One region of the Corynebacterium hansenii genome, then DNA from elsewhere that is predicted to be linked to it. Evidence: riboswitches for the same ligand, from Rfam matches in the RefSeq annotation. Region 1 holds a riboswitch; each other region holds the start of a gene.

Region 1 (3,270 bases):
ATCTCCCCCAGGTCGATGACATGGTCGCCCATCGCGGCCACCACCAGCGGGTCATGCGTGACGGAGGCGACCGTGACGCCGTCGTCGACGAGGCCACGGAGCATCCGCAGCAGTTCCGCGAACGTGCGGCGGTCCTGCCCGAAGGTCGGCTCATCGAGGATCACCGCCGACGGCGCGGTCGACAGGACGGTGGCCACGGACAGGCGACGCTTCTCCCCGCCCGACAACGTGAACGGGTTCGCCCCGGCCAGGTGCGCCAGGCGCAGGCGCTCGAGGAGCTCCTCCACGCGCGCGGCGCCGGCGGGATCGCGCAGCAGCTTCGGGCCCAGCTCCAGTTCCTCGCGCACCGTCGGGGTGACGAACTGGTGCTCCGGCGCCTGGAAGACGCTGCCGATGCGCTGCGCCAGCTGCTTCGACTTCCATTTCATCGGGTCCGGGCCGGCGCCGCGGGCGATGGCATCCGCGGCGGCGATGCGCCCGCCCATCGGCTCGAGCAGGCCGCCCATGGTCAGCGCCAGCGTGGATTTGCCGGCGCCGTTGGGCCCGACGATGCACGTCGACGCCGCCGCGGGCACCATCGCGGTGATCCCGCGCCGCACGGGCGCGCCATCGCCGCCGTAGCCGATGGCGAGGTCGTCGAGGATGAGCGCGGGCGGCGCGGATGCGGGCACCGGCACGGCCGCGCCCGTCTCCGGCGGCGGCCCCGGCAGCCACACGCCGGCGTCGCGGAGGAAGTCGCCGTGGCGGGACAGGATCTCCGCCGGCGGCCCGTCGGCGATGACGGTCGAACCCGTGGTCGCCCGATCGCGCGCGGCACCCTCCGGCGAGTCGATGACGAGGATGCGGTCGACGTGACCGACCCACGCCTCCACGCGGTGCTCGACGACGATCAGCGCCGCACCCGTCGCGTCGGCGGCGCGGATGGCGGCGTCGCGCAGAACCGGCACGCCCTCCGGGTCGATGTTCGCGGTGGGCTCGTCCAGGCAAATCACCCGGGCGCCCATCGCCAGCACGCCCGCCAGCGCCAGGCGCTGCTTCTGGCCGCCGGACAGCTTCGACGTCGGATGATCGAGCGGCACGTCCAGCCCCACCAGATCGAGGGCCCGGCGGACGCGCCGCCAGATCTCGTCGCGTGGCACGCCCAGGTTCTCCGCGCCGAAGGCGACGTCATCGCCGACGCGGGCGGAAATGACCTGGCTCTCCGGGTCCTGCAGCACCAGGCCGACGACGCCGCGCACCTCGGCCGGGTCGTCGCCGCCCACGCGCAGCGTTCCGGCGTCCTCGCCGTCCTCGTCGTCGCCGAGCACCCCGGCGATCGCCGCGAGCAGCGTCGACTTGCCCGCGCCCGAGGGGCCGAGCAAAAGGACCTTCTCGCCCGAATCGATGTCCAGGTCTACGTCGGAAAGCGCGGGCCTGCGCCGGCCCGCGTGGCGCCACCCGAAACCGGCGGCGGAGATGAATGCCATCGCGCCCTCGCGCGGCTAGATCTCGCCGCGGCGCTCGCGGCCCGCGGCGAAACGGTCCAGCGCACCCGTGCCCGCCAACGCGCGGACCAGGGCCCAGCCGACCAGGCCGGCGAGAACCGCGCCGGAGACGAGCAGGCAGACGAGGTAGATCGAGTTGAACTGCCAGGTGCGCGCCAAGTTGCCGGAGGTGAACAGCTCCAGCAGGAACGCGCCGGCGCCGGCCGCGGCCCCCGCCAGCACGGCGACGGGCGCGGTGAAGCGGCGGTACGCGAAGAGCAGGAAGATCAGCTCCGCACCCAGCCCCTGGGCCAGGCCGGAATACAGGGTGGAGATCCCCCACTGGTTGCCGATCAACGCGGACACCGTCGCCGCGATGACCTCCACGAACAGCGCCGCACCCGGCTTGCGGATGACCAGCCCGCCGATGACGCCGCCCAGCAGCCACGGGCCGACGACCAGGCCGCCGAGGCCCGGCGTCAGCGCGTCGGCCGCGGTGAACCACGCGCCGCCGACGACGTTCCACACCACGAAAATCAGGCCGACCGCCACGCCCAGCACGGCGGCCGTGACGATGTCGATGACCCGCCAACCTCGGCGGGCCTTCTTGCCGGCGTCGGGCGCCGGGGCGGTGCCGGAGCCCCCGATCACCCCCGCCCCCTCATCGACTCCGGTCCGGGCGGGCTGCGCCGCATCGGACGAATTACGGTGATCGCTGGACATGTGAGTGGCCTCCGTCGCTTCCTTCGCCGGCATTACCCGGACAGGTTCCTACGGTCGAGGGCGGCGGACCGCGCCCTCCTCTCAGCCCCACGTCATCCGTCGGATCGGCCGGGGCTCCCGTGCGCATTTCGACCGAATGGTACCTCACCCCGGGGACCGCCCCTAAAGTTGGGAAATTATGAGCACCGAACACGCGGACCAGACCGCCGCAACCGCCACGCGCGTGGACGACGCCGAGGCACCCGAGCCGATGGACGACCAGGAGGCCTTCGAGCCCCGCATCACCCGGAAAACGTGGCTGCTGCTCGTCGGGGTCATCGTGGCCATCCAGGCGATCGGCCGCATCTGGGTGCTGGCGGGCCGGACGTTCTACTGGGACGACTTCATCATCGTGGGCTCCGCCGCCGACGCCGCATGGTGGACCCCGGACTACTTCCTCCAGCCCCACGACGGGCACCTGGCGCCGCTGGCGTTCATCGTCCAGGCGGTGATCAACCAGCTCGCCCCGTGGCAGTGGTGGCTGCCCGCGACGCTGATGCTGCTGGGCCAGGTGGCGGTGACGGTCCTCATCGCCCGGGCGCTGCGCTACATCGCCGGCCGGTCCTGGCAGGCGTTGGCGGCCCTGGCCCTGGTGGCGTGGACGCCGCTGACGCTGCCGGGGTCGACGTGGTGGTCGGCCGCGGCCAACGCCCTGCCCATGCAGCTGGCCATCGCCGGCATCACGGCGCTGGCCATCCGCGTGAGCCTGCGCCAGGAGCGCCCCGTTTCCTTCCGCGCCATCGCCGCCGCGACCGTCGGACTGGTCATCGCCCTGGGCTTCTTCGAGAAGACGCTCGCCGTCGCCCCGGTGGCGCTGGCCGTGACCATCGCCGTGGCCTACATGGAGCGCCGGTCCATCGTCGAGGTGCTGCTGCGGGCCCGCGCCCTGTGGCTGTCGCTGGGCCTGGTCACCGGCGCGTGGGCGCTGTTCTACTCGCTCACCGCCCTGGCCGACGCCGGCGAGGCGTCGTCCGAGCCGCGCGCCGAGCTCTTCTTCAACGGCCTGGGCCAGGTGCTGGCGGGTCTGGCGGGCGGCCCCTGGTTC
Region 2 (3,270 bases), 530 kb from region 1:
CGCCCGTTCAACAATGTGACGCAGAACATATCCAGGCGTGATCCAGCTCTCACATACCCGAAAGAGGGTGTTATGGAGTTAGACGTTAATTGCGACTAGCGGTTTGGTTAGCGATTTAGAACTTGTAGCACCTCTCGCACCGCCCCAGCCAGCACATATACGATGACGAACACCGTTCGCCCGGCCTGACGGTCCACCCCGAACGTCGCGGAAAACTTCGCGAAACGGGGGTTTGCGGCGCGACTTCCGCCCGTTTCAGCGCCCCTTCACCCCTACCCGCGGTCCCCTTTTTCCCGCCCCGCGCACGCTCGATCTCAGGGAATGAGACCGAGGATCCGCGCGCGGCTCACCGCCGCATGCCGACCCTTCGCGCCGAGCTTGGCGCTGGCGTTGCGCAGATAGGCCTTGACGGTCTCCACGCTCAGCGACAGCCGCGCCGCCGCCTCCGCATTGGTGCACCCCAACGCGACCTGCGACAGCACGTCGAGTTCGCGGGCCGTCAACGCCGGCGCATCCGCCTGCGCGCCAGCGCCCCCTCCGGCTGCGGCTCCCGCTCCCCCGGCGTCGGCCGCGCGCACCGCATCTCCCCCGGCGCCCGGGAACAGGATCGCCGCGATGCCGCCGGACGCCGCGAGCAGCTTGTCCCGGGCCTCCTCGTCCGCGGTCGTGGCGGCGATGGCGCGCAGATCCGCGTGCAATTCCCGCAGCCGTTCCAAGTCGGACGATCCGGGCCCCTCCCCCGCCTCGCGGAGTTCCGCGGTGCTGCGTTGCGCCATGCCGATCCGCCGGTCCACTTCATCGCGGATGCGCAGCTCGGTGGCGGCCTTCGTCGCCAGGCGCATCGCCACCGACCGGATCCGGTCCCCGAACTCGAATTTCTCCCGGTGCGCGCCGTACAGCACCATCCTGGTCTCCCCGATGCTGGAGAGTATGGGCACCGCCATGACGGGGCCGAGCCCCTCGTTCTGCACCTGCGTCAGATAACTGTCGGTGATGGTGCGCGCGGCCTCGTAGTCCGCGACGACCGCGGGGCGCCGGTCCCGGAGAACGCGCCCGCCGAGCCCCTCTCCCGGGATGACGTTGACGCCGCGGACGCCGTCCGAGCGCAGGCCGATGCCCTCCCCGATGGTCACCCCCGCCTGCCCGCCGATGCCCAGGAACACGACCGGGAGGTCCGCGTCCCTGCGCAGTTCGCGCACGAGCTGCTTCGCCAGGTCGCGGTCCCGCGGCCGGTTGTGCGGCATCGGCGTGTCCTCCTCGTGGGTCGCGCCCCGCGCGCCCGGGCAATTCGATTGCGGTTCCAAAACATCATAGACGACGCGTCTCCCCCGAAAACGACACCGCATTTGCCGCCGACGTGCATTTCTCCGCTTTCGGGCGCCCCGCCCACCCCCGATGGGGCGTCGCACCGCCCCCGAATGGGTTCCGGTACGCTCGTTTTCCACAACCGAATAACTCCCACGGGAGCGCCCACCGAACCGGCGCTGAGAGGGCATCGGGAATGCGGATGCCGACCGTTCGAACCTGTCCGGGTAATGCCGGCGTAGGAAAGGACCGCTATGGCGAAGCATGCCGCCAACCCCATGGACGAGGCCCGTGACCAGGTCACCACCGGCCCGATCTACCGCTCCGAGAAGCTTTACGACGACGTCGTGTTCGACGGTTCGCCGTTTGATTCGGAGGATGTCGTCCTCCGCATCCCGGCCCGCCGCATCAACCTCACCGATGGCACGCACTTCGACGCGTACGACACCTCCGGCCCGTACACCGAAACCGACGCCGACCCCGATCTGCACGGCGGTCTGCCCAAGACCAGGGACAGCTGGCCGACCCCTGCACCGGCGCCGGCGTCGTCGCAAAGCCCGGAACTCAAGGCTTCGACGCAGCTGGCCTGGGCCCGCGCGGGGATCGTCACCCCGGAGATGGCCTTCGTCGCCGCCCGCGAGGACGTCGACGCCGAGCTGGTCCGCTCGGAGGTCGCCGCGGGCCGCGCGGTGATCTGCGCGAACAAGAACCACCCGGAGCTGGAGCCGATGATCATCGGCAAGAAGTTCGCCGTGAAGGTCAACGCGAACATCGGCAACTCCGTGGTCACCTCGTCGATCGCCGAGGAGGTGGAGAAGATGGTGTGGGCCACCCGCTGGGGCGCCGACACGATCATGGACCTGTCCACCGGCGCCGACATCCACGAAACCCGCGAATGGATCCTGCGCAACTCCCCCGTGCCCGTCGGCACCGTGCCCATCTACCAGGCGCTGGAGAAGGTCAACGGCGACCCGGCCAAGCTGACCTGGGAGATCTACCGCGACACCGTCATCGAGCAGGCCGAGCAGGGCGTCGATTACATGACCGTCCACGCCGGCGTGCTGCTGCGCTACGTGCCGCTCGCCGCAAACCGCGTCACCGGCATCGTCTCGCGCGGCGGGTCGATCATGGCGGCCTGGTGCCTGGCGCACCACCGCGAGTCCTTCCTGTACGAGAACTTCGCCGAGCTCTGCGACATCTTCGCCGAGTACGACATCACCTTCTCTCTCGGCGACGGCCTGCGCCCCGGCTCGATCGCCGACGCCAACGACGAAGCCCAGTTCGCGGAGCTGCGGACCCTCGGCGAGCTGACCAAGATCGCGAAGTCCCGCGGCGTGCAGGTCATGATCGAGGGCCCGGGGCACGTGCCCATGCACAAGATCGCCGAGAACGTGCGCCTGGAAGAGGAGCTGTGCGAGGAGGCCCCGTTCTACACCCTGGGTCCGCTGGCGACGGACATCGCGCCGGGATACGACCACATCACCTCCGCCATCGGCGCGGCGATGATCGCGCAGGCGGGCACCGCGATGCTGTGCTACGTCACCCCCAAGGAGCACCTGGGGCTGCCGAACCGCGACGACGTGAAGGTCGGCGTGATCACCTACAAGATCGCCGCGCACTCGGCGGACCTGGCCAAGGGCCTGCCCCGGGCCCAGGAGCGCGATGACGCGCTGTCCAAGGCGCGCTTCGAGTTCCGCTGGCACGACCAGTTCGCGCTGGCCCTCGACCCCGACACCGCGCTGGAGTACCACGACGAGACGCTGCCGGCGGAACCGGCGAAGACCGCGCACTTCTGCTCGATGTGCGGGCCGAAGTTCTGCTCCATGCGCATTTCGCAGGACGTGCGCGACTACGCCCGCGAGCACGGCCTGGAGACCGTCGAGGCCATCGAGGCCGGCATGGCGGAGAAGTCCGAGGAGTTCGAGGCGGCCGGCGGCCGCGTGTACCTGCCGCTGACGGCGGAGT
Region 3 (3,270 bases), 1.2 Mb from region 1:
CATGTGGTTTAACGTAACGCTTTCGGGTAGACTGGTGGCATGGATGCCAGGTGTTCGCAGTGCGGTTCGGTGCTTGATCCGTCGCGTTCGCGGCGGCCGGCGCGGTTTTGCTCGAATGCGTGCCGGCAGAAGGCGTATCGGCGCCGCCGGAAAACGGAGATTCCGGCGGGGCTTCGGGAGGGCCGGCGGTGGGTTCGCGCCGAGGGGAAGCGGCCGGTCATGGTCGATGGGCGCCCGGCGTCGAGCATCAATCCGCGGACGTGGGCGGAGTTCGCGGATGTTCAGTCCGGTGCTGGTGATGGGTTCGGGGTGATGTTGGGCGGCGGGGTTGGCTGCATCGACTTGGATGGGGCGTTGGATGATCGGGGGCGGGTGGTGTCTGCGGTGGCGCGGGCGGTGCTGGAAGCGAATCCGGGGGCGTGGGTTGAGGTGAGCGTGTCGGGCCGGGGGTTGCATGTGTTCGGGTTGCTGCGGGAGGGGCCGGGTGTGCGGCGTGATGGACTCGAGGTGTATTCCCGTGGGCGGTTCATTCGGGTGACGGGCCGGGTGTTTCGTCCGGGCCGGCTGGTGCCGTTGGTGATCTAAGTATGCTGTCCGCATGGATAGCGTTTGGGCCGATCCGAGGTTTTACGGCAGCCTTATAACAGGGGTCATAGCTGTAGCGATTGCCGTCGGCAACGGCATTTGGGATTCAAAACAGCGCCGAAGAGATCGCCGGGAAGCGGAAGAGGCGTCAACCATGGCGACCGCGAAGCTGAACCCTGTCGTTGTCGAGAACGACGATCGCGACCAGGGAAAGAGTTCGAAGTGGACAGTTAGCGTTCACAACCTCGCAGAGACACCCGTGTTTTCTGTGAAAATTGAATTCCCATACGAGGGAGGCAGGTGTTATGCCCTTTCGCCGTATCCTGAATATCTGGATGATTTTACCGACAATACTGCGCCGATCCTGCTACCAGGCGAGGTTCTCAAACTTCAGGTGGGGTTGATGGACCCTGTCGAGGACTTGAAGTACTTGCTGGAATTCATCCTTCCCAATGGTCGCCGGATCGAGAATCAAGGGGGCAGGATTCGAATCGTCGGCTACGTCCGCGGCGTTTACACGTAGGTGTCCCGGCGCTCGACCGCCGGGGTGGGCGGGAGCTGCCGGGACGTGGCCGCCGGCCCTTTTGAGCCAGTGGGGGTGGGCGGGCGACCGTGGTGATCATCGCACGGGGCGGTGGTTCGCGCTCGTTGAGACGTTGCGCCCTTGGTCCTCGCGGGCGCGGGGGTAATGAACGGTCAAGAATCGTCCGGCGATCATCGTCCATTGCCGGGGGTCTTGATTATTATTTGGTCCTTTGTTGGTCCTTTTCGGCCGAAAAGACGAAAGCAGGTCAGAGGATTTTCCCTCTGACCTGCTGTTTTTGCTCCTCCAGCTGGACTCGAACCAGCAACCCTTCGATTAACAGTCGAATGCTCTGCCATTGAGCTATGGAGGAATGTCTCCGGCACGTCTCCGTGCGACGGATCATTACTCTACCCAGTACCCATATGGACGCCAAATCAGCAGGTCACACCTCATTTCGGCCGCGCAGCCGCCCGCGCCGGAAGCCACCCGGCCGGACCCCATCCGGCAGAGCGGACGAGCGACGGCCGGACCCCATCCGGCAGGGCGGACGGGCGCTGGCCGGGCCGTCGCAAAGCAACCGGCGCGTTTGCTAACGTTTCGCGCAACACGGGGTGCCCGGGCCGCCCGGGCTGAGAGCACACCCGCCGAACTTGATCCGGCTGGCACCGGCGAAAGGATGTTGCAATGGGCGACGCACCACGTTCCGCATACCGGCAGTACCCGGAGGACTGGAACGGAGGATGCGTCGCGTGCGGCGTCCAGCGCACCGGCCGGATCCCACGGGTGCTGTCCATCGCGGGCACCGACCCCACCGGCGGCGCCGGCGTGAAGGCCGACCTGAAGTCGTTCTCCGCGCACGGCGCGTACGGCATGGCGGTGGTCACCGCACTGGTCAGCCAGAACACCCGCGGCGTGCGCGACGTCCACGTGCCCCCGGTGGAGTTCCTCCGCTCGCAGCTCGATGCGGTGTCGGATGACGTGGCCATCGACGCGGTGAAGATCGGCATGCTTTTCGACGCGCCGATCATCGCCGAAGTCGCCGACTGGCTGGATGCGCTGCGCAGCCGCAACGCGGGGGCCGCCGACTCCGGCGCTACCGACTCCGGGGACACCGCCGCGGACGAAGGCTCCGACGCCGAGTTCCTCGAGGGCGCGCCCTCCCCGATCGTCGTCCTGGACCCCGTCATGGTGGCGACCTCCGGCGACCGGCTGCTCAAGCCCGAGGCCGAGGAAGCCCTGCGCGGCCTGCTGCGCCACGTCGACCTGGTCACCCCGAACATCCCCGAACTGGCCGTGCTCGCGGGCACCCAGCCGGCGACGACGCCCGGCGAAGCCCTCGACCAGGCCCACGCGGTGGCCGCCGAACACGACGTCCTGGTGCTGGCCAAGGGCGGGCACCTGCGCGACGACGTCGTCGTGGACTCGCTGGTCCGCCCCGACGGATCCGCCGAGCGGTTCACCGGGCCGCGCATCGACACCCGCAACACCCACGGCACGGGCTGCTCCATCTCCGCGGCCATCGCGGCGCTGTGGCCCCGCATCGGCGACCCCTTCCGCTCCGTCGGGGTGGCCAAGGAGTGGCTGACCTCCGCGCTGCGCCACGCCGACGAGCTGGAAGTCGGCGAAGGCAACGGTCCCGTCCACCACTTCGCGCAGCTGTGGGAACGGGGGCTGGCCGCCGACGCGGCGACCATCGCCGACCAGTGGTGGGAATCGATCGCGGACCTGCGCGAGGCGATCGACGACCTCGACTTCGTCAAGGGCCTCGGCTCCGGCACGCTGCCGCAGGAAGCCTTCCGCCGCTACCTGGCCCAGGACGCGCTGTACCTCAACGGCTACTCCCGCGCGCTGGCCGCGGCGTCCTCGCTGGCGCCGACGCAGGAGGAGCAGATGTTCTGGTCCTACGCCGCCCACGGCGCCCTGGCCGGCGAGATGGAACTGCACCGCAGCTTCCTCGGCGACGACGCCGGCGACGAGGGCGCAGGCGCCATCGAGGCGTCGCCGGTCACCCGCGCCTACGTCGACCACCTGGTCGCCACCGCCGCCCGCGGCTCCTACGGCGAACTCATCGCCGCGGTCCTCCCCTGCTTCTGGCTCTACCGCGACATCGGCCACCGGCTGATCGCCCGCAACCACGACGCCCACCCGTACGCGCGGTG

The links. A riboswitch is a leader RNA that binds a small molecule or an ion and turns the genes downstream of it on or off. The one in region 1 is predicted to bind thiamine pyrophosphate.
Region 2: another riboswitch for thiamine pyrophosphate. It lies ahead of thiC (phosphomethylpyrimidine synthase ThiC); the one in region 1 lies ahead of CHAN_RS04150 (ECF transporter S component).
Region 3: another riboswitch for thiamine pyrophosphate. It lies ahead of CHAN_RS09490 (bifunctional hydroxymethylpyrimidine kinase/phosphomethylpyrimidine kinase); the one in region 1 lies ahead of CHAN_RS04150 (ECF transporter S component).

What each region holds. Positions count from the first base shown of each region.
Region 1 is NZ_CP047211.1:925,154-928,423, reverse strand. It holds gene CHAN_RS04155 (ABC transporter ATP-binding protein) at 1-1,466, opposite strand, end outside; gene CHAN_RS04150 (ECF transporter S component) at 1,482-2,186, opposite strand; TPP riboswitch at 2,188-2,317, opposite strand; gene CHAN_RS04145 (hypothetical protein) at 2,365-3,270, shown strand, end outside.
Region 2 is NZ_CP047211.1:397,403-400,672, reverse strand. It holds gene CHAN_RS01760 (LuxR C-terminal-related transcriptional regulator) at 315-1,244, opposite strand; TPP riboswitch at 1,451-1,567, shown strand; gene thiC (phosphomethylpyrimidine synthase ThiC) at 1,560-3,270, shown strand, end outside.
Region 3 is NZ_CP047211.1:2,172,988-2,176,257, forward strand. It holds gene CHAN_RS09475 (hypothetical protein) at 40-585, shown strand; gene CHAN_RS09480 (hypothetical protein) at 599-1,108, shown strand; tRNA gene CHAN_RS09485 (tRNA-Asn) at 1,410-1,481, opposite strand; TPP riboswitch at 1,709-1,805, shown strand; gene CHAN_RS09490 (bifunctional hydroxymethylpyrimidine kinase/phosphomethylpyrimidine kinase) at 1,796-3,270, shown strand, end outside.